4 regions of the Vibrio sp. STUT-A11 genome follow, and region 4 is predicted to be linked to each of the others. Evidence: predicted binding sites of a transcription regulator. Region 4 holds the regulator's gene; each other region holds the start of a gene.

Region 1 (5,862 bases), 1.4 Mb from region 4:
CATTCTTAAAGCCATTGAAGCCGCGAAAGCAAAAGGCATTAAGACCATTGCACTGACAGGTAAAGACGGTGGTAAAATTGCAGGTCTGGCAGACGTTGAGATTCGTGTGCCTCATTTTGGCTACGCTGATCGTATCCAGGAAGTCCATATTAAAATTATTCACATTGTTATTCAGTTGATCGAAAAAGAGATGGAATAATTAAGGCGGCCGTTCCGGTTTTAAGGTTGGCATTTTAGGTAAGGAGTTCTTTAAACCATGTGTGAATTGCTCGGCATGAGCGCCAATGTTCCAACGGATATTTGTTTCAGTTTTACCGGCCTGATGCAGCGCGGAGGTCGAACTGGTCCGCACCGTGATGGTTGGGGAATCACTTTCTATGAAGGTAAAGGATTTCGGACGTTTAAAGATCCGAAGCCAAGCTGCGATTCAAAAATAGCAGAACTGGTTCAGAACTACCCGATCAAAAGCCGCGCTGTTGTCAGCCATATTCGACAGGCTAATCGTGGCGGGGTCAATTTAGAAAATACGCACCCATTTACACGTGAGTTGTGGGGTAAGTACTGGACATTTGCTCACAATGGTCAGCTAACAGGCTACCAGGACCTGCATACGGGGCGACACCGCCCGGTAGGTCAAACGGATAGTGAACTGGCGTTTTGTTGGTTATTGAAACAGATGGAAGATAGATACCCAGAGCCTCCGGAGGATATGGCATCGGTTTTTGTCTACGTCGCAAAATGTTGTGATCAACTGAAAGAAAAGGGCGTATTTAACATGCTGCTGAGTGACGGTGAGTTTGTCATGACGTATTGCACCAATCACCTGTATTGGATTACGCGACGAGCGCCTTTTGGTAAAGCGGCACTACTGGATGAAGATGTTGAAATTAACTTCCAGGAAGAAACAACACCAAATGACGTTGTTTCTGTTATTGCGACTCAACCGCTTACCGGTAATGAGGCATGGCAGAGAATGAAGCCAGGTGAGTATGGTCTGTTTCATTTAGGTGAGTTGGTTGATGATAATGCAGCAGCGCTGAAAGACGTTGCATTCGCGCCAAAGAAAGTCGCCAGCCAGGCACCGACGGAACCTCTTGAGTAACTAACACTTTCCAGCAATTAAAAAGGCAGCCAGTGTGATAAGGCTGCCTTTTTGATTTGGTTTTGAGTTTACCCGAAGAGTGCTACTCTTCCTCAGCGGCAGCATAGCCGTGAGCGCCAAGCTCTTTGCCGTCTAACCACGCTTTGCCGTCTTGCATCTTTAATCTGTCTTCAACAAGCCATTTGGTGACAATCGGGTAGATTTTGTGCTCTTGGGTTTGAACACGAGCGGCAAGGGTGCTCGCATCATCATCTTCAAATACCGGTACTTTTGCTTGCAGAACAACCGGACCACCGTCTAGCTCTTCTGTTACGAAGTGCACACTGGTGCCGTGCTCTTTATCTTGAGCGTCAATCGCACGTTGGTGAGTGTGTAAGCCTGGGTACTTTGGCAGTAGCGAAGGGTGAATGTTGATCATCTTACCCATGTAATGTTGAACAAATTCGCTGCTGAGGATACGCATGTAACCAGCCAATACCACTGCATCTGGTTGATATTGGTCGATTTGATTCATCAATTCTGCATCAAATGCGTCACGTGACTCAAATGCCTTTGGGTCGATAAAATGGCCTGCAACATTAAATTGTTTCGCGCGCTCTAATCCGTAAGCGTCCGCTTTATTTGAGAAAACGGCAGCGACTTGTGCGTCAGGCATATTCGCTTCACACGCTTCCAGTATCGCTTGTAGGTTACTGCCACTACCAGAAATGAGGACCACTATATTTTTCATGATGTTGAGACTGCCTTACTACTGTAGGTTTTTAAATTATACCAATGTCAGCAAGAATGATTCTCTTATTGCTAGCTTGGTATCACCTACTATTTAAATGGTTTTCGAGTTCCAGATAGCAAAATGAGGACATAGCGTCCTCATTCTTTTTACTTTTTGAGCAAGAATCGCAAGTTAGTTAATTTCAACTTGTTCTTCATTTGCTTCTGCTTGAGCGATTTCACCAATCACCCATGCGTTTTCGCCTTCTTGTTGCAGAAGTGCAACCGCTGCTTCCGCTTGATCTTTAGGCAGGGCAACGATTAGACCAACACCACAGTTGAATGTACGGTACATTTCGTGTGTTTCTACGTTACCTTTCTCTTGTAGCCATTGGAAAATCACTGGCCATTCCCAGCTGTTACCGTCGATCACTGCTTTAGTGCCTTCAGGAAGAACGCGCGGGATGTTTTCCCAGAAACCACCACCAGTGATGTGAGAAATAGCATGAATGTCGTGCTTCTCAATCATTTTAAGTGCTGATTTGATGTAAATCTTAGTTGGTTCCAGAAGGTGCTCACCGATAGTACGACCTTCTAGCATTTCGTTTTTGTCTGCGCCAGATACTTCAAGGATCTTACGAACCAGAGAGTAACCGTTTGAGTGGGGGCCGCTTGAGCCTACTGCGATAAGAGCATCACCCGCCGCTACTTTTGTACCGTCGATCACTTCTTCTTTTTCTACAACGCCTACACAGAAGCCAGCTACGTCGTAGTCTTCACCTTCGTACATGCCTGGCATTTCAGCAGTTTCGCCACCGATTAGGGCACAACCCGCTTGCAAACAGCCATCTGCGATTCCAGAAACAACGTCTGCTGCGGTATCGACATCTAGCTTGCCTGTTGCGTAGTAATCAAGGAAGAACAATGGTTCAGCGCCTTGTACGATCAGGTCGTTTACACACATTGCAACCAGGTCAACACCGATAGTGTCGTGCTTGTTCATATCCAGTGCCAGGCGAAGTTTTGTACCTACGCCGTCAGTACCAGAAACCAATACAGGTTGTTTGTATTTTGTCGGCAATTCGCATAAAGCGCCAAAACCACCGATACCACCCATCACTTCAGGGCGACGAGTACGTTTTACCGCACCTTTAATACGATCTACAAGCGCGTTGCCTGCATCAATATCAACACCAGCGTCTTTATAGCTAAGAGAAGAGTTATTACCACTCACAGGGAAGTCCTCGGTATTTAAGTTGGATATGAAAACGGCGCTATTCTACCAGTGCTTAAATACAGATAGCAAACGTTTGCGCGAGTTTTTTTCTTCAGTGATATATCCTGCTTTCCCCGTGGAAATCATGTATAATCTGAAGGTTTGTTTAAATATTGCCTATTATAGCCGGAGATGGACATGAAAGTTGTTGAAGTAAAACACCCTCTAGTAAAACATAAAATTGGTCTAATGAGAGAAGGTGACATCAGCACAAAACGTTTTCGTGAGTTAGCGACTGAAGTCGGTAGCCTACTTACTTACGAAGCGACAGCAGACTTTGAAACAGAGAAAGTTACTATCGATGGTTGGAATGGTCCAGTAGAAGTTGACCAGATTAAAGGTAAGAAAGTAACCGTTGTGCCAATCCTGCGTGCTGGTCTGGGCATGATGGATGGTGTTCTTGAGCATATGCCAAGTGCACGTATCAGTGTGGTAGGTATCTACCGTGATGAAGAAACGCTTGAGCCAGTACCATACTTTAACAAGCTTGCTTCTAACATTGATGAGCGTATCGCACTGGTTGTTGACCCAATGCTAGCAACTGGCGGTTCTATGATCGCGACTATTGACCTTCTGAAAGAGAAAGGTTGTAACCAGATTAAAGTACTTGTTCTGGTAGCAGCGCCTGAAGGTATCGAAGCGCTAGAAAAAGCACACCCAGATGTTGAGCTATACACTGCGGCGATCGACGAGAAACTAAACGACAAAGGTTACATCGTTCCTGGTCTAGGTGATGCGGGTGACAAGATTTTCGGTACTAAATAAGCGTAAAACAAAACGCAGATTCAGTTCTGAACAAAAAACAAAGGCTTGGTTATTACCAAGCCTTTTTTGTACGTGTCGAATTGAACTTACGATTTAGTTCGCTTTGTCTTCTTCGATCTGAGCGTTATCAACTACATGGTTTTCACCCAAGTCATGAGGAAGAACCAGGTTAAGAATGATTGCCACGATACCGCACAAGCTAACGCCTTGTAGGCTGAATTCACCAATGCCGAAAGCCATGCCACCAATACCAAATACTAGCGTAACAGCAACGATAACCAGGTTACGAGATTTGTGTAGATCAACGTGGTTTTTGATCAGCGTGTTCAGGCCCACGGTAGCAATAGAACCAAACAGTAGGATCATGATGCCACCCATTACCGGTACAGGGATGGTTTGCAGGATAGCGCCTAACTTTCCAACTAAAGCCAGAACAATTGCAGTCACGGCTGCCCATGTCATGATTTTTGGGTTGAATGCCTTGGTTAGCATGACTGCGCCAGTGACTTCACTGTAGGTTGTATTTGGTGGCGCGCCGACCATAGCAGCAGCCATAGTTGCTACCCCGTCACCCGCGATTGTGCGGTGCAGACCAGGTTTTTTAAGGTAATCTTTGCCTGTCACATTTGAAATAGCCAGCATATCACCAACGTGTTCCACTGCGGGTGCGATAGCCACTGGGATCATAAATAGGATGGCATTGATGTTGAATTCAGGCGTAGTGAAGTTTGGCATCGCCAGCCAAGCTGCTTGAGCAACAGGGGTAAAATCAACCACTCCGTAGGCAAGAGAGACAGAGTAACCCGCTAAGATACCACCAACAATTGGTACTAGCTTCAAGAAGCCTTTCGCAAACACGCTCAGTGCAATAGTTGTTAATAGTGAAACGGCAGAGATCATGACCGCTGCATCACCATTGACCAATTGAGCAGCACCGTCACCTGTTTTACCAATCGCCATATTCACAGCGGTTGGAGCCAAGCCCAGGCCGATAACCATAATCACTGGGCCAACAACCACTGGTGGCAGAATCTTATGAATAAAGCCTACGCCACGAACTTTAATCGCCGCGCCCAGGGCAATATAAACCATACCTGCTGCCATTAAGCCACCCATAGTTGCACCGATACCCCATGTTTGGATACCGAACATAATAGGAGCAATAAACGCAAAAGAAGAAGCAAGGAAAATTGGGACAGAACGTTTAGTGATTAATTGGAAGAGGAGGGTACCAACACCAGCGCCGAAGAGTGCTACGTTTGGATCAAGGCCAGTCAGAAGAGGCACGAGTACCAAAGCACCAAAAGCGACAAAGAGCATCTGAGCGCCTTGTAACGCATTTTTCATAATCATTTCCTATTTAAAGATATGCAGACAAATCCGGCGAATAGTACCACTCAGCAAACGTTTGCGACAATGGTCAGATCAAACTTTTCGATGATTTTAAGTGGATAAAATAGGCCTTTAGAGCGATTTTCTTACAAAAGTGCCTGTTTTGTGGACCAAAGTTCATGTTTTGTTAGATGAGGCGCAAAGTAAAGGATGTAATAACGTGTCGCGCATAGCGCAAGGTGTCATGTTGGAAACGGGTATTTTCCTTTATCTCGAGCTCTGGGGAATTCACTTTTTGGATACGCAGATGGATTGATAACAAAAAAGGCCCACTTGTTTATCCGTTCTAAACACTGTGCCGCAAATGACGTAAGTTGGTCAAATTCCAAGCTATTTACCCATGAGTTGCCTTGCTCAAGGTTTGATAGTTGCTTATTATGCTTTCTCTTATTTAAAGGAAAATGAAAACTATGCGCTATTTAGCTCTTATACTGATAGGTTGGTTGTCCCTGCCCGTGTATGCACTTACGCAGGTAGATATCTATCGTGCTGAAGTGGTTATCGACAGCGAGCAAAACAACGGTGAGTCTTTGGCTCGTGAACAAGGTATGAAAGAGGTGATTGTTCGAGCGACTGGTTCTCAAGCTTCTTTAAGCAATCCGGTTATTCAAAAGGC
Region 2 (5,862 bases), 930 kb from region 4:
GATTCCAGGCGATTCGAAGAAAAAGCTGCCAATCCGTGGCGCCGAAGGGCTATTGCTGACGTTTGCAAACTGTTGCCACCCGATTCCGGATGATCACATTATTGCGCACGTATCACCGGGTCGTGGTCTGGTTGTTCACCGCGAAACTTGTCCAAACGTTCGTGGTTACCAGAAAGAGCCGGATCGCTACATGGCCGTTGCCTGGTCTGACGATTACGATAAAGAGTTCATCGCCGAGCTCAAAGTCGACATGCTCAACCATCAAGGTGCGCTCGCTGAGCTAACCAACGTGATTTCGAAAACAGGCTCGAACATCCATGGCCTGTCAACGGAAGAGCGAGATGGTCGCCTGTATACCGTCACAGTGCTACTGACCACCAAAGATCGTGTTCACCTAGCTGGTATCATGCGAAAAATCAAAACGATGCCTCAGGCGACTCGAGTCAGACGCAGAAGAAAATAACCTCCATCGCCACCTACCCCACTAGGTGGCGATTTTTTATGTACCTATCACTATGAATCTAGAACGCTACCACCGTATCCACCAAGTCCTGAAAGCACGCCAGACCGACCTAACGTTATGCCTAGAAGAAGTGCACAAACCAAATAACGTCTCAGCCGTGATTCGTACCGCCGACGCAACGGGCTTGCATAAAGTTCACGCCATCTGGCCGGATAAGATGCGTACCTTAAGCCACACCTCTGCTGGCGCCCGTAACTGGGTAGAAGTGGACACTCACGACTCTATCACCAGCGCCGTAACAGAATTAAAAGCACAAGGCATGCAGGTGCTGGTGACTAACCTGTCAGAGACAGCGGTCGACTTCCGTGAAATCGACTACACCAAACCAACGGCGATCATTCTAGGCAGTGAGAAAGTTGGCGCTTCGGAACAAGCGAAACAGCTCGCAGATCAAGACATCATCGTCCCAATGATTGGCATGGTGCAGTCGCTCAATGTCTCTGTCGCAAGTGCGGTGATATTGTATGAAGCCCAGCGACAGCGTGAAGCCGCCGGTATGTACGAGCGTGACGAAAGCGTTCTGCCGAGAGAGACGATTAACCGAATTCTGTTCGAACGTGGTCACCCGGTTCTGGCTAAAGTTGCGAAACGTAAAGGTCTCGCTTATCCGCCACTCGACGATGAGGGTCAAATCATCGCCGATGAGGCATGGTGGAAAGAGATGCAAAAGAAGTAAAAAAGATCCTAGGTTCTAGGATCCTAGGTCCTAGAAAGCGTTGCAGGGAGCACGGTGAAAAATTCAAAATCAGGTATCTGTTGCCTTGGAATACGGAACGCTTCGCTTACGGAATACAGAGAGGTAAATGTGTGCACAATCTGTATTCCGTAATCTGTAATCCAAAACAACAAGCACGAACATCTAATGGAGCACCAACGTCTCAACAAACTCCCCTAGAACCTAGGACCTTTCTTTTACCTAGGACCTCCAAAAACTTTTCCTGTACAAAAACACAGCTCCGTGGTTAACATATTGCAATGTTAACCATTTTTTTGAGCCTTCTATGTCTGCCCAACTGCTATCAGCTGTTCCATTAACTTCCCTTTCTGGGGTTGGCGCGAAAGTCGCAGAAAAACTAGCCAAAGTTGGCTTGCATTCGGTTCAGGATTTACTGTTTCACCTGCCACTTCGTTACGAAGATCGTACCCGTATTTATCCTATTGCTAAGCTCCATGCAGGGCTGTGGGCCGCAGTACAAGGCAAGGTGATGGCCGTGGATACCATTTTCGGTAAACGCAAAATGCTCACGGTAAAAATCAGTGATGGTAACGGCACTATTACGCTGCGTTTTTTCAATTTTACCGCCGCCATGAAGAACAACTTTTCTCAAGGTAAGTTAGTACACGCTTACGGGGAAATAAAACGTGGTGGAATGGGTTTAGAAATCGTCCACCCAGATTACAAGTTCTACATCAGCGAACAAAAGCCAGATGTAGAACAAAGCCTGACGCCCGTTTATCCCACTACAGATGGCCTAAGACAAATCACCCTGCGTAACCTGAGCGAACAGGCATTAGCGTTATTGGATAAAGCCGCCGTACAAGAGTTACTGCCAGCGGGTTTATACGATCACCAAATCACCATGTCTCAGGCGCTGCACACCATTCACCGACCGCCCCCAACGATCAACTTAGATGAATTTGATGAAGGTAAGCATCCGGCACAAATTCGTCTGATCATGGAAGAACTGCTGGCTCAGAACTTATCTATGCTGGCGGTGCGCAGTAAAGGACAGCAAGATATTGCTTTGCCACTTGCTCCTTGTGAAAAACTGAAGAACCAACTGCTGGCACAACTGCCGTTCTCACCAACCAACGCTCAGACACGAGTCGTAAAAGAGATTGAAGCCGATCTGGAGAAGCCTCACCCGATGATGCGCCTTGTTCAGGGCGATGTCGGCTCAGGGAAAACCCTCGTCGCGGCACTTGCTGCGGTTCGCGCTATCGAGCACGGTTATCAGGTCGCACTAATGGCACCGACTGAGCTTCTGGCCGAACAGCATGCCATCAACTTTGCCAACTGGCTTGAATCAATGGGAATCCAAGTGGGCTGGCTGGCGGGTAAATTAAAGGGGAAAGCCAAAGAAGCCGAGCTTGCACGCATTGCCAGTGGTGAGGCGCAAATGGTAGTGGGTACTCACGCGCTCTTCCAGGAACATGTTGAATTCAATCATCTGGCACTGGTGATTATTGATGAACAGCACCGCTTTGGCGTCCACCAGCGCTTAGAGTTACGTGAGAAAGGGGCCAAGCAAGGCGCTTACCCACATCAGCTCATCATGACCGCTACCCCTATCCCGCGCACCCTGGCGATGACCGCTTACGCCGATTTAGAAACCTCAGTAATTGACGAATTACCGCCGGGCCGAACTCCGATTCAAACCGTCGCGATTCCCGATACCAAGCGCGACGACATCGTAGAACGAGTTCGCCATGCCTGTCTCAACGAAGGTAAGCAAGCCTACTGGGTGTGTACACTGATTGATGAGTCTGAGGTATTGGAGGCACAAGCTGCCGCTGATACTGCTGAAGAACTGCAACGCAAGCTACCTGATGTAAAAATTGGTTTGGTTCATGGCCGTATGAAGCCAGCGGAAAAACAAGCGGTGATGCAGGATTTTAAAGACAACAAACTGCACCTACTTGTCGCAACAACCGTGATAGAAGTTGGTGTTGACGTACCCAACTCAAGCCTGATGATCATCGAAAACCCGGAGAGACTCGGTTTAGCTCAGCTCCACCAGCTAAGAGGCCGTGTTGGACGAGGCTCAGTCGCTAGTCATTGTGTTCTGCTCTATCATTCACCGCTATCAAAAACCGCACAAAAGCGCCTCGGCGTTCTGCGTGAAAGCAACGACGGCTTTGTCATTGCGCAGAAAGATTTGGAGATCCGTGGCCCTGGTGAGTTATTAGGTACCAAGCAAACCGGTCTGGCAGATTTTAAAATTGCGGACTTGGTTCGTGATCAGCGCTTAATACCCGAAGTTCAACGCATAGCGCGCCATATCCACGACAATTACCCTACTAATGCCACGGCGATTATCGACCGTTGGTTAGGTGAACGGGATATTTACTCCAAAGCTTAAAATTGTCCGATTAACTGATTATCAACGCCTCATGGCAATCGTTTGCTTTTTAAATAAATCACTCTATAATCGCGCACAAAATTAGGGTATTTACCCAAACCAATCTGAGTTGACACTGATTAACAGCAATCACAGATCAAAACGTCACCTCCTCCCAGTACTCCCATTCAGCGAGCGCTGGGTAATCAATATTGCGACAAGCGAGACAAACCATGACAACTTCAAACCGATCTTCGGAACTGGTCTATCAATTAAATGATCGCCCACCACTACCACAAACGATTTTCGCCGCCATTCAGCACCTTTTAGCGATGTTCGTTGCGGTTATCACCCCTTCGTTGATCATTTGCCAATCCTTAGGCGTACCAGCCGATCAGACAAACACCATTATCAGCATGTCTCTGTTTGCTTCTGGTGTGTCGTCATTTATTCAGATTCGTACTTTTGGTCCGATAGGCTCTGGCTTATTGTCAGTACAAGGCACCAGCTTTAACTTTTTAGGTCCAATCATTGGTGCTGGCTTGTCATTGAAAGCCGGCGGTGCTGACATTAGCACAATGATGGCCGCCATATTCGGCACGATTCTGGTCGCTTCCTTCGCGGAAATTCTGCTGTCTCGAGTGCTTGAGCACGCTCGCCGCATCATCACTCCGCTGGTTTCAGGTATTGTGGTGACTCTGATTGGTCTGACATTGATTCAAGTTGGATTAGTCTCAATGGGTGGTGGCTATGCTGCGATGGGTGATGGCACGTTCGGTAGTCTGGATAAGTTAGCGCTGGCTGGCACGGTACTGGGCCTAATCGTTATTCTGAACCGCTCAAATAACCCTTACATTCGCGTTGCTTCGATTGTCATTGCAATACTGGTTGGCTATATCATGGCCTACTTTATGGGCATGGTGGACACATCACAGCTAAGTGAGACCAACCTGGTTGCGCTGCCAATCCCAATGCAATACGGCTTGGCGTTTGACTGGTCGTTGTTTATTCCACTGGTACTAATCTTCTTCATTACTGCGCTGGAAGCGATCGGCGATATTACCGCAACGTCAGAAGTATCCGGCGAGCCAGTTAAAGGCCCGGTTTATATGCAGCGCATCAAAGGTGGCGTGCTGGCGGACGGTTTAAACTCAGCTATCGCAGCGGTCTTTAACAGCTTCCCGAACTCGACGTTCAGCCAAAACAACGGCATCATCATGCTGACAGGCGTCGCAAGCCGTTACGTGGGTTATTTCATCTCCGCTATGCTGGTTTTACTTGGTTTATTCCCTGGTGTTGCGAGCTTTGTGCAGTTGATTCCAGAGCCTGTACTTGGCGGCGCAACCATCGTGATGTTTGGTACGATTGCCGCGGCAGGTGTGCGTATTATCTCTCGTGTTGATCTCGACCGCCGTGCGATTCTGATCATGGCGTTGTCTTTTTCGATGGGCCTTGGTATTGCTCAGAAGCCAGAAATTCTGCAATTCATGCCGGAATTTATTAAGAGCATCTTCTCGACGGGTGTTGCTGCTGGCGGTATCACTGCCATCATCCTAAACCTGCTATTGCCAGAGAAACTGGAAGACGAAGAACCAGAAGTTCAAGAGGTCAAAGAATCCTAGACTGATCAATAGGATGAGAAAAGCCCGATCTCACAACTGAGGCTTAGTGCCGTTCGTTTAACCGCGAACGGCATATTACACTCTCCCGTCTTTCTGAACAGCGACGAAGGAGCATGATTCAGAATCTTCTATCCGATCACTATATCGCCAAAATGATTCCTGTACCTGTTCTGCACGCTGATAGTAGATTCCTAGTCTCGCTACGGCTCGCAGGAATGACCAGCAATTTACTACGATATGGTATTACTTGGTCGGGAAGCTGATTTGTGCGATTAAGCCACCTTCACTACGATTGCGCATCACAACCGAGCCTGAATGCTGGCTGACAATGCGCTTGACGATCGCCAGACCAAGCCCGGTCCCTTCACTGCCTCGTGCCGTATCTCCACGCGTAAACGGTTCAAACAACTTACCGACCTGATCCGGTTCAATACCGGGGCCATTGTCTTCCACTGTGACCCAAACCAGTTGGTTATCTGCGGTCATACCCGTCGATACTTTGACCCAGCCATTGCCATAGCGAACCGCGTTGACCACTAGGTTCGTCACAGCACGTTTTATCGCAATCGAATTGCCCAAAGCAGGTTTGATGGACGCTTCAATCCGTGTCTCAATTTCCTGTTCTTCACTGCCTTCTGCGCCCGCAACATCACAG
Region 3 (5,862 bases), 820 kb from region 4:
TTCATCAGTTCGTCGAAAGAAGGCAGAGATTGCACTTTGTGAGTACGCAGATTGGCCATCGTTTGTCTCCTAATCCATAAGGATAGTTACGCTTCGATATTAAAAGCGTACATCACAGAGAAGAGGAGAAAGGCGAAATTACTCTGTCGTCTCAGAGTTAAGAGAGCATTTTAATAGTTGAGTTGTAGGGAGAAGCTGCGAGTTTCTAATCATTGCTTACGCTTGAATACGGTATACACAGCGTCGCTGGCCGCTAATGATATGTTCTGTGCGCTCCACACGAGTTTCATCGCCAAGCAGAGCTTGGAACACGCTTAACTCTGACTGGCAGAGACTAGGACAACGCGTTGCGGCTTTGCAAATAGGGCAGTGGTTCTCAATTAAGATGAAACCGTGCTCGTCTTGATCGAGTTCGGCCATATAACCTTCTTGCTCTCTTAATGAGACGAGTGTTTTCAATTTGCTTTCTAGCGTGTCACATGGTTCAAGATGCTGGCGATAGTTTTGTAACGTGAGTTTTTCGCGCTCAGAGGTCACTTTCTCGAGACCGTCTTTACCAAAGATGTGTTCAACGGCTTCAATGAATTGTACGGTGAGTTCACCATGGCGGTCAGCAAACTGCTCATGGCCTTTCTGGGTGAGAGCCCAATGTCGGGTCGGGCGACCAACTTTGACTTTTACATCGTAAATAGACAGGATGCCATCGTCTTCCAAGCCTTGCAGATGCTGGCGTGCACCCATGGTTGTCATGCCAAGCTCAGAAGAGAGTTGTTTTGCTGTGACAGAGCCGTCACGCTTAACGATTTGTAATATCCTATCTACGGTTTTCATATTCCCACCATTTATGTGTCAGTAGATATTATGCGCGATAGGTTTTATAAAGAAAAGTGTTGACTTAGGGAGGGGAGGTTCGAGGGACTAGGATCCTAGGTCCTAGAGGGAGTTTCTGACTACGGATTAATGTTCAACCACCCAAACCTGATGTCAAGCATTTCTGTATTCTGTATTCCGTAATCCAAAACAGCAAACACCGGAGCTTACGTTTATCACTGAACTTACCGCAGACATACCTAGGACCTATTAACCTAGGACCTATTAACCTAGGTCCTAGGATCTTTATGACTAAAGAATAATATCGCGCACTTCTTGATCCTTACGTTCTAAGTAGTGGATCGACTTGATGCGACGAATGGTGCGGCAGCGACCACGAATAAGTAGCGTTTCGGTTGTTGCGATATTGCCTTGGCGCGTAATGCCTTCTAGCAGATCACCTTTGGTGATGCCTGTCGCGGAGAACACAACGTTATCGCTGCATGCCATGTCTTCCATTTTCAACACGACGTTTGCTTTCACGCCCATCTCTTCACAACGTTTTAGCTCTGCAGCGCCGTAGATGCGGTTTTCTTCGGTATTGCCTTTCACCTCATGACGAGGAAGCAGGCGGCCATGCATGTCACCGTCTAGCGCACGAATCACCGCTGCAGAAACAACGCCCTCAGGTGCGCCACCGATGCAGTACATCACGTCCACTTCGCTGTCTGGCATACAAGTCAGGATTGAAGCTGCCACGTCACCATCTGGCACAGCAAATACGCGTACGCCCATTGCCTGCATTTCTGCAATCACGTTGTCGTGACGAGGTTTAGCCAGCGTGATCACAACTAAAGTGTCTAGAGTTTTGTTTAGTGCATTGGCGATGTTCTCTAGGTTTTCTTTTAGAGGCTTCTCTAAATCGATAACGCCTTTTGCTCCAGGGCCAACCACCAGTTTTTCCATGTACATGTCAGGCGCTTTAAGGAAGCTGCCTTTTTCACCAGCGGCGAGAACCGCTAAAGCATTGGATTGACCCATGGCCGTCATGCGTGTGCCTTCGATAGGATCGACTGCAATATCGACTTCATCGCCACCAATACCCACTTGCTCACCGATGTACAGCATTGGTGCATCATCGATTTCACCTTCGCCAATAACAATTTCACCGCTGATTTCTGTTTTGTTCAGTAGTGTGCGCATAACCTCAACGGCTGCACCGTCCGCTGCGTTTTTATCGCCGCGACCAAGCCATTTATAACCAGCCAGTGCTGCACCTTCAGTAACACGGGAAAATGCCATTGCTAAATCACGTTTCATGATGTCTCCAAGTAAGCAAGAGGGAAGAAGAATTTGCGCGGCGATTTTACCATAACGAGTGTTAAACGTTTGCGTTTTTGCCGAGCTTTTACTTTGGTTAAGTTGAATTTGATCAATACTGAGTGAGTTTTTCGCGTGGCGAGAGGCAAATATCTTGCTCAAAAATGCGTCGGTGATCAGAAAAGTCAGCATTTAGTGAGATTGCGCCGGTTTTTTAACCGAATGATGCAAAATATCGAATATAGTGAGTGTTTCTCGTCGCAACGCTGAGTAGAATAACCTTATATAGGTAAGGTGCGCGCTTGTCGCATGCATCATCCCAACGGAACAACATAGGTAGGCCAAGATGTCTTTTGAAGTACTCGCACAACTAGAATCTAAAATTCAAACTGCAGTTGACACAATCACTCTTCTTCAAATGGAAGTTGAAGAGCTGAAAGAAGATAAAGTAAAACTAGAAGCACAAGCAAACGAGCTTCGCACGCAACGCGAAGAGCTTGAGCAAAAAGCTGAGCAAGCACAGCAAGAGCACGCGCAGTGGCAAGAGCGCATTCGTGCACTACTTGGCAAAATGGAAGAAGTGGAGTAATCCAGGGAAATAAGGACCTAGGTTCTAGAATCCTAGGTCCTAGATAGAGCTTGTTTGGATTACAGAGTAAAAAGTCAACTTTTCAGTGCTCTGTAATCCGTATTCAAAAACAGTAAAACTAAACTTAGCGTTTATCCACTTCACTAACCGCAAACACACCTAGGACCTAGCCCCCTAGGATCTAGGACCTTAGAACCTAATCCCTAGGATCTAGTACCTCTAAAACTTCTTCTTCCGTCTCATCCAGTTCAAGGTCGATATTGAGCGGTTCTGGAGACAGAATGATGCCAGTGCTGTCCGCGTAAATGTAGTCTTCTGGTAGAAAGCTAACACCGCCAAAGTTCACTGGGATATCGAATTCTCCAATGCCCTGGCTAGATGCGCCGACAGGAATAGAAGCCAGAGCCTGAATACCCAGATTCATATCTTCCAGTTCATCAACTTCACGAACGCAGCCGTATACGACAATGCCTTCCCACTCATTTTCTTCTGCAATGGTGGCAATTTCTGCGTCGACAAGAGCTTTGCGTAAGGAACCACCGCCGTCAATTAGCAGTACGCGACCTAAGCCATCTTGCTCTAACGTTTCACGGATCAGAGAATTGTCTTCAAAACACTTGATGGTGGTGATTTGTCCGGCAAAGGAAGCGCGACCGCCAAAATTACTGAACATTGGTTCAACCACATCTACCTGCTCGAGGTAAATATCACAGAGTGCCGAGGTATTGTATTCCATAGCGTACCTTTCTAAACAGAAACTGGTTGTCTTTGAGTATATCTGGGCATTAAGTCAATGCAATGACAATCCTTTTTTAACTTACCAGAGTTTGAGCTACCACAATTGTTGCAAATAAAACGTTGGTGACCAGTGAGCATTTAACGATGACTGGCATCATAGGTGCGATCTGTGCGGGCTTTTCGGTTTCCCAAACGGCTTTGCCATGGTGAGCGACAAAGTAAATGCTTAATAAGAATGGCAAACTGATCCAAACCGGTTTGTCCTGAATAAGCAAGTAAACAGCGAAAGCGAGAATAGCGCCACCCAATAAGATGAAATGGTATTGCTTGGCCTTCTGTTGGCCTAAGCGCACCGCGACAGTTCGTTTTCCACACTCTCGATCGTTTTCAATATCACGCATGTTATTGATGTTCAGTACTGCAACAGCAAGTAAGCCACAACCTAAAGCGGGTAAGAAGAGCGTGGTATCGACATGTCCGGTATGCAGGAAATAAGTACCGGATACGCCAAGCAAACCAAAAAACAGAAACACAGAAATATCGCCTAATCCAACATAACCGTAGGGTTTACTGCCCATGGTGTAGGCAATGGCAGCGAGGATGGCAAGAATACCTAATCCGATGAAGGTGAGAATGCTTTCCAAAGAGCTCAAAGAGTAAAACACTAAGATCAGACCGGAAATAATAGTAAGCACGATGTTGAAGACGATTGCTTGCTTCATTTGCTCTTTAGTTACTGCACCCGACTGTAAAGCGCGCAGTGGACCAAGGCGTGCTTCATTATCGGTGCCTTTTACTGCGTCGCCATAATCGTTGGCCAGATTGGAAAGGATCTGTAACAGAGTCGCGGTGATAAACGCCATCAGGGAAATAGGCATTGAGAATTGCCCCGCTGCATACGCGAGCACACTACCGGTAAGAATAGAGACTAATGCCAGTGGTAATGTCTTAGGACGAGCGGCGTCGAGCCAGATCTGTAAAGATTGTTTCATGGATATTTCGTGCTAGTAACCGATTTGTCCAGTATAAGCATAAAGAAGCAGATGCGCTATTGACCTGAAACAAGTCAAAGAGAGTTGGGGAAATAAGAAGTTCTAGGTAGTTAGGTGAGTTAGCTGAAAGTTCGGCGTATCTCTTTGGCGTTTGCGTTTGTTTTCTTGGAATACGGGACGCTTCGCTTACGGAATACCGAAATGCTTGACATTGGACTGGGTGGTTAATAAATAATCCGTAATCCGTAATCCGTAATCCGTAATCCGTAATCCGTAATCCGTAATCCGTAATCCGTAATCCTTAATCCGTAATCCAAGAAGGTCCTAGACCCTAGCCACCTAGGATCCTAGAACCTATGTTATTACAGAATAAAGCGGCTTAGATCTTCATCTTCAATCGTATCGCCCAAGCGCGCTTGCACGTAGGCTGCATCAATCACAAACTTAGCGCCAGATTGCTCGGCAGCATCGTAAGAGATTTCGTCCATCAGACGTTCCATCACGGTATGCAGACGACGAGCACCGATGTTTTCTGTGCTTTCGTTTACTGTCCACGCGGCTTCGGCAATTTGCGTAATACCGTCTTCAGTAAACTCAATGTCGACATCTTCTGTCTTCATCAACGCGATGTATTGCTCAGTCAATGAGGCTTTTGGTTCCGTCAGAATACGTTTGAAGTCGTTGCTGCTTAGTGCTTCAAGTTCAACACGGATTGGCAGACGGCCCTGTAGCTCTGGGATAAGATCAGAAGGCTTCGCGACCTGGAATGCACCAGAAGCCACAAACAAGATGTGATCTGTTTTCACCATGCCATGTTTGGTTGAAACAGTACTGCCTTCAATCAGAGGTAGCAGGTCACGCTGAACACCTTCACGTGAAACGTCAGGGCCAGAGCTCTCACCACGTTTACAGATTTTATCGATCTCATCAATAAAGACGATACCGTTGTTTTCAACATTGTAAATCGCCGCTTCTTTTAGTTCTTCCTGATTCACAAGCTTCGCTGCTTCTTCCTCGGCAAGGGCTTTCATCGCGTCTTTAATTTTTAGCTTGCGCTTCTTCTTGGTATCGCCCGCCAGGTTCTGGAACATACCTTGCAGCTGGTTGGTCATCTCTTCCATACCAGGAGGTGCCATGATTTCCACACCCATTTGTGGCGCAGCGACATCGATTTCAATCTCTTTATCGTCTAGCTGACCTTCACGTAGTTTTTTGCGGAAGATTTGACGAGTATGAGAGGAATCTTCGCTCTGTTCTGCTTGTCCCCAGCTATCTCGAGCTGGTGGCAATAGTGCATCCAGAACACGCTCTTCTGCTTGCTCTTCAGCGCGGAATTTCACTTTTTCCATCTCTTGTTGATGAGTGAGCTTCACGGCAACATCGGTAAGATCACGGATGATAGTTTCCACTTCT
Region 4 (5,862 bases):
ACCTTCACCCAATTCATCGTCAAACCTTTCATTACTTAGTACTGCGATGGCAATTAAAAATGCCAAGCGCTCTGTGGTCAGGTTCAACGAGAAATCTTGCTGCTTAACCCAGCCAACCAATTCATCAATAGGTTGTTCTGCAGCATCGAGAGTCATCTCACTCATTGTTATTCCTGTTTTCTTTCTTTTTGGCCCACACGTGAATGTAGCGACCTAATGAGAGGTATGGCTCTTGTCGACAAAGTTGTTTTTCTAGCGCCAACACATCTTCAAACTCGTAATCACCCATGTATTGCATATTTCCTATGTAATCACTGAATGAGCGAATACCAGATTTACCACAAATACTGAACCCCGAGTCTTCTATCCATTGGTAGACTTCTTCTGGTTTCAAGCCTTTTTGCGGCTGTAGTTTAAATCTTTTCCGGTGAGGCATACCGTCCAAAATATGAGGAATGTTGCCACAAACCACGTTTTTGTAGACTAAACCATGGTGGTTATAGAACATCACCGATGCAATGCCTCCCGGTTTCACTTGCTCCAATACCGTTTCGAGAGCGGTTTTAGGATCGACCAACCACTCCATCACCGCATGAAACATGGCAAGATCCACCTGGCTTTCCATGTGCTCGCCAATGGACTGGACAGGTGAATGAATCAGGCGATACTGCTCAAGCAAACCGTTATTTTCAATATCCTGTTTGGCTAGTTGCAGCATTTCCGAAGATAGATCACATAACGCGACACGATGTCCGAGCTTAGCAAGCTTTTGAGACATTTGTGCTAAACCACCACCCGCATCCAAAACTTCTAGGGGTTGCTGGTCTGCCTCTAATTCACTTAGAATCTGTAGAAAATCTTCCCACACAATGATTTGGCGGATCTCCCCTTTATCGGAGCCGTAAATATTTTTTGCAAATTTGTGGGCGATATCGTCGAAATTGCGGTCTTCTGTCACTTCTGCTGAGTTATCATAACGGATTGTGTCGCTATTCTGGCACAAGGAAAGCAGGAATAAAGAGGAATACCCTCATTTTTATTTTCAATTGATGTTTTTTCGGACTATTTATGTATGTTTGAGCTGAAAAAAGTAGTGTCAGCTTTGCTCATGCCCTTACCAGCATTGCTGCTGATAGGATTATTGGGCCTGGCTCTCATTAGTTTTACCACTAAGCGTAAAACCGGCTGCTTCGTTGTTTTATTCTCTTTTGTCGGCATTTTCCTTGTTGCCTTCCAGCCTGTTTCAACCAAGCTTCTTATGCCACTGGAACGTGAACACAAAGCGTTTCTACCCGTTTCTGGAACCATCGATTACGTGATGGTGCTAGGCAATGGTCACGTTATCGATGACGAAATTCCACCCACTTCTCAGTTAAGTCGTGCCGCGCTAATGCGTTTAACAGAAGGCATTCGTATTTTGCGCATGTATCCTGGCGCTAAATTGATTCTTTCCGGCTATGACGGCGGATCTGAAATCAGCCATGCGCGTATGATGGCAAACGTCGCTCTGGCGCTAGGTGTGGCGAAATCCGATATTATTTTATTGGAAGATGCAAAAGATACTTGGGAAGAAGCACGTCAGGCTGCGGCGTTCGTCCAGCAAAAGGAAATTGTTTTAGTTACCTCGGCCAGCCACATGAGCCGAGCTCTGTATGAATTTAATGCAGCAGGGATTAAACCCCTCCCAGCACCGACAAACTTCTTGGCCATCGAAGAAGTCAATCAAGCTTGGGATAAATACTCACCGAAAGCGCGTTACTTGGAGCAAACCGAACTGTTTTGGCATGAATATCTTGGCAGTATCTGGCAACGCTTGCGTGATATGGTAGGACAAACGCCGATGGTAGAACCTCAATAGCTCATGCGTCGAGTGCTTTACGTAAGGTAACTTTGAGAAACAAAAAAGGAGAGCAACGGCTAAATGCCGTTCGTTTAGTAGCTAACGGCATGTTTAAGTCTCCAGTCATCCTGAACAACGACGAAGGAGTGTGATTCAGGATCTAATTTCCGCGCACTTTATAGCCGAAATTATTTCATTAACAGCTCAGCGCGCTGCGATTAGATTCCTAGTCTCGCTTGAGCTCGCTGGAATGACACAGATAAAATCGTTACGCGATTGGCTTTAAGCTAGCGCTCTCCTTTTGTTGAGCTTGTTTTTTGGGTATTAATCCCCGGCAAACATGTAGCCTTCGCCATGAACCGTGACAAAAATTTGTGGGTTCTTGGGATCAAACTCCATCTTGGCACGCATACGCCTAATTAATACATCTATGGTACGGTCATTGGGCGCATCCACACGATGACTGATCATATTCAAAATACGCTCACGACTCAGCACTTGATTCGGATAAGACGACAACGCCACCAAAAGCTCGTATTCGGCTTTGGTTAGTTTTACTGGCTCACCATTGCGGCTCAACGCTCGACGTTGAATATCAAACGTCCACTCGCCAAAACGAACAATATGTTGCTCGTTGGTTTCGTTTGTCTTGCTTGTCCCATTGCGTGCGGTCGAAATACGCCACAGCAAGTTTTTAACGCGAACTAATAACTCACGAAGTTCAAAAGGCTTGGTGACGTAATCGTCAGCCCCCATTTCCAGGCCAACAATTTTGTCGATGCTATCCGTGCGTCCTGTAACTAATATGATACCAATATCCGATTGGCTGCGTAATTCGCGCGTAAGCATCAGGCCGTCTTCACCCGGCAAATTAATATCCAGCATGATAAGATCAACATCGCCAGCTTGCAGTACCTCACGCATTTGCGTGCCACTCTCTGCTTCACTGACTATATAACCTTCATTTTGAAAATAACCCGCTAGCTTACTACGCGTTACAACATCATCTTCTACGACTAATACGTGATAGCTCATTTACACCACTTTCTGTCATTGATCATTCGAGATGTATTCTATTCATAACTATTAACATTTCTAGTCATAGGCGGACTAAAAAGCAAGATTTAGTGATTTTGTTGATTCAAAACAAGCTTACCAAGCCCTGTTAACAAATGGACATATTTCTCTATAAAACATCATAGTTATAGTTACTGCTGTTCATTTTAATTGATTACACTTAAAGGATATCTGAATTTGATTTTGTGGTGCCAGAAATAGAGCATCATTCAGGAGCCTAAAATGCAAGAAGTGAAAGCTTTTAATGAAAAACGTGCCGAAATTTACTGGTGGTTTTCTAGCTTATTCGCCAAAGAACTAACAGACAAAGAATTGGAGACTTACCATAGTGTCGAAATTCGTAGCTTTTTGGCGGGCTTAGGTGAAAATGAATCTCTCAAGCCCTCGATAGATAACCTTGTAGACGCACTGAACCGCCTACAAGACCGCGCAGATGCTCAGCTAGAGCTTGCTGCGGACTTTTGTGAGCTGTTCTTAAAAACCGAAAAGTACGGTGCGCTTCCCTACGCTTCTATGTACATTGGCGAATCTGGTTTGCTCAATGACAAGCCAGCAGAAGAGATGGAAAAGTTGATGGCTGAGTATGGTGTCCAAGTTGACGACAATCTAAAAGAACCAGCCGACCACTTAGCGGTAGAACTGGACTTCTTGGGTAACATGATCATCCGCTCTAATGAGTTTGAACAAGAAAAACATATGGAAGCAGCCTTCGTTAAACAAAATGCATTTATCGAAGGTCAACTCATGTCTTGGTTACCACAATTCTCGCAAAAGTGTCAGCAATTGGATGACTTTGGCTTCTACGCCAGCGTCGCGCAACTATTAATTGCATTTTGTAAACTGGACAGCGCTTACCTTCTTGGTGAATAATTGCCGCCTGTTTTAGGGAGCCTGGCTATTAGGTTCCCTATTTTTTATTCGTTAACTATTAAAATTGTTCCAAGCGCTCGCTTTCTAGCAATCAAAATGTGACTTCAGAGACACAAAACCATTGCTGAAATTATTGCCAGCCTGCTCGCATAGGGCTAAAATGTGAACGCAAACGATTAAATATGATTTTATGTAAACCGCTGAAATAAAGCGGTTTTTGTGTTTTCTTAATAGGTTGATGACCTTTCTTCACTCGGTTGAAGAAAATGAGCATTATCGACCGCTGTTGCTACTTACCCTCTACCGACTTCGGAGTAACCACTGCTAAACAGACTCAGCGCCATTGTTAATGTTGCGCTAAGTTTACACAAACACTCAGCACTAGGTTTATCTTCCACGGTATATTAGTAGCTCGATACAGGACACCATTTATGGCCACTATAAAAGACGTTGCTCGATTAGCCGGCGTTTCTACCACCACTGTTTCGCACGTTATCAACAAAACGCGCTTTGTTGCAGAAGCAACGCAAGAAAAAGTAATGAAAGCGGTTGATGAGCTTAACTATGCACCAAGTGCGGTTGCTCGTAGCTTAAAATGTAACTCAACGCGAACTATCGGTATGTTGGTAACGCAATCTACCAACCTATTCTTCTCTGAAGTTATCGATGGTGTAGAAAGTTACTGCTACCGCCAAGGCTACACACTTATCTTGTGTAACACTGGTGGTATTTATGAAAAGCAACGAGATTACATTCGCATGCTCGCCGAAAAGCGTGTCGATGGCATACTGGTGATGTGTTCCGACCTGACAGAAGAGCTGAAGCAAATGCTTGACCGTCACGCTGATATTCCAAAAGTAGTCATGGATTGGGGTCCAGAAAGCTCGCAAGCAGACAAAATCATGGATAACTCAGAGGAAGGCGGTTACATCGCGACTAAGTATCTGATTGATAACGGTCATACCGATATTGCTTGTTTAAGTGGTCACTTTGAAAAACTCGCATGCCAAGAGCGGATTGCTGGATTCCGTCGAGCAATGGCAGAAGCAAACCTACCGGTAAACGAAGACTGGTTTTTTGAAGGTAACTTTGAATGTGATACCGCTGTTTTGGTCGCAGACAAAATTACCGCAATGGCAAAACGCCCAACAGCCGTATTCTGTTTCAATGACACCATGGCGTTGGGTCTCATGAGCCGTCTACAACAGAATGGCATTAAGATTCCTGACGAGGTATCCGTCATCGGTTACGACAATATCGAGTTGGCAGAATACTTTTCGCCACCGCTAACAACGATCCACCAACCAAAGCGTCGTGTCGGTAAAAATGCCTTCGAGATTCTGCTTGAACGTATTAAAGACAAAGAACACGAAAAACGCATTTTTGAAATGCAGCCAGAGTTGGTCGTTCGAAATACAGTGAAAAAACTCAATTAATGACCAGTAAGCGCTCACCTGAGCGCTTATTTTTTGTCCGGAAAAATAACTTTATCACCCTTTTGTTCACTTTAGTCAGCAAACGCTTTATAAGTTACTGTTTTTTTTAAACACGATCCACCTCACATCGCCTCAAACTTGTGCTCAGCCTTCAATCTCAAATACGAAACTAAACCCATAAAACATGGTCGTTTTATTGAAGCAATATCACAATTTGATCTCTGAAATGTGATGTTAATTCAAGATAAAAAGTATTCTCTACCTGTCACGCACAGGGCAAACCATCCGAAAGGGTGGGACGCAAAGCTTCCGGCCTTAACCATTCGATAAATGGAAGGTAGCGGGGTTACCGATGGCAAATATGCATATAATGAGTTTACCCTTTAATGACATTGTGCTTGCATGTATTTGCTACTCTCTCGGACCTGACTTTTGGTGGCGTAATATTAATTACACCGAGATAACACATCATGGATAAACCGATACTCAAAGATTCTATGAAGCTATTTGAGGCACTTGGTACGATCAAGTCGCGCTCAATGTTTGGTGGCTTCGGACTTTTCGCTGATGAAACGATGTTTGCACTGGTTGTGAATGATCAACTTCATATACGAGCAGACCAACAAACTTCATCTAACT

The links. Region 4 encodes PurR, which represses purine synthesis genes. Its sites were predicted from a motif close to TNANGNAAACGTTTNCNTNA; they were not measured.
Region 1: purM (phosphoribosylformylglycinamidine cyclo-ligase) is a predicted target of PurR. The motif match lies at 3,112-3,131, and genes of this name have one in related genera.
Region 2: OO774_RS14845 (uracil-xanthine permease family protein) is a predicted target of PurR. The motif match lies at 3,637-3,656, and genes of this name have one in related genera.
Region 3: glpX (class II fructose-bisphosphatase) is a predicted target of PurR. The motif match lies at 2,188-2,207, and genes of this name have one in related genera.

The regions. Positions count from the first base shown of each region.
Region 1 is NZ_AP026763.1:822,815-828,676, forward strand. It holds gene lpcA (D-sedoheptulose 7-phosphate isomerase) at 1-199, shown strand, start outside; gene OO774_RS03855 (class II glutamine amidotransferase) at 257-1,102, shown strand; gene purN (phosphoribosylglycinamide formyltransferase) at 1,185-1,832, opposite strand; gene purM (phosphoribosylformylglycinamidine cyclo-ligase) at 2,007-3,047, opposite strand; gene upp (uracil phosphoribosyltransferase) at 3,228-3,854, shown strand; gene OO774_RS03875 (uracil-xanthine permease family protein) at 3,948-5,201, opposite strand; gene OO774_RS03880 (DUF2066 domain-containing protein) at 5,657-5,862, shown strand, end outside.
Region 2 is NZ_AP026763.1:3,180,203-3,186,064, forward strand. It holds gene spoT (bifunctional GTP diphosphokinase/guanosine-3',5'-bis pyrophosphate 3'-pyrophosphohydrolase) at 1-463, shown strand, start outside; gene trmH (tRNA (guanosine(18)-2'-O)-methyltransferase TrmH) at 516-1,199, shown strand; gene recG (ATP-dependent DNA helicase RecG) at 1,525-3,606, shown strand; gene OO774_RS14845 (uracil-xanthine permease family protein) at 3,819-5,207, shown strand; gene envZ (two-component system sensor histidine kinase EnvZ) at 5,451-5,862, opposite strand, start outside.
Region 3 is NZ_AP026763.1:3,064,730-3,070,591, reverse strand. It holds gene OO774_RS14345 (DUF3135 domain-containing protein) at 1-59, opposite strand, end outside; gene OO774_RS14340 (metalloregulator ArsR/SmtB family transcription factor) at 217-831, opposite strand; gene glpX (class II fructose-bisphosphatase) at 1,123-2,130, opposite strand; gene zapB (cell division protein ZapB) at 2,477-2,719, shown strand; gene rraA (ribonuclease E activity regulator RraA) at 2,916-3,455, opposite strand; gene OO774_RS14320 (1,4-dihydroxy-2-naphthoate polyprenyltransferase) at 3,532-4,449, opposite strand; gene hslU (HslU--HslV peptidase ATPase subunit) at 4,812-5,862, opposite strand, start outside.
Region 4 is NZ_AP026763.1:2,246,414-2,252,275, forward strand. It holds gene mukF (chromosome partition protein MukF) at 1-165, opposite strand, end outside; gene cmoM (tRNA uridine 5-oxyacetic acid(34) methyltransferase CmoM) at 158-958, opposite strand; gene elyC (envelope biogenesis factor ElyC) at 1,073-1,858, shown strand; gene torR (two-component system response regulator TorR) at 2,165-2,875, opposite strand; gene torD (molecular chaperone TorD) at 3,140-3,787, shown strand; gene purR (HTH-type transcriptional repressor PurR) at 4,219-5,223, shown strand; cyclic di-GMP riboswitch class I at 5,489-5,577, shown strand; gene OO774_RS10570 (TfoX/Sxy family DNA transformation protein) at 5,694-5,862, shown strand, end outside.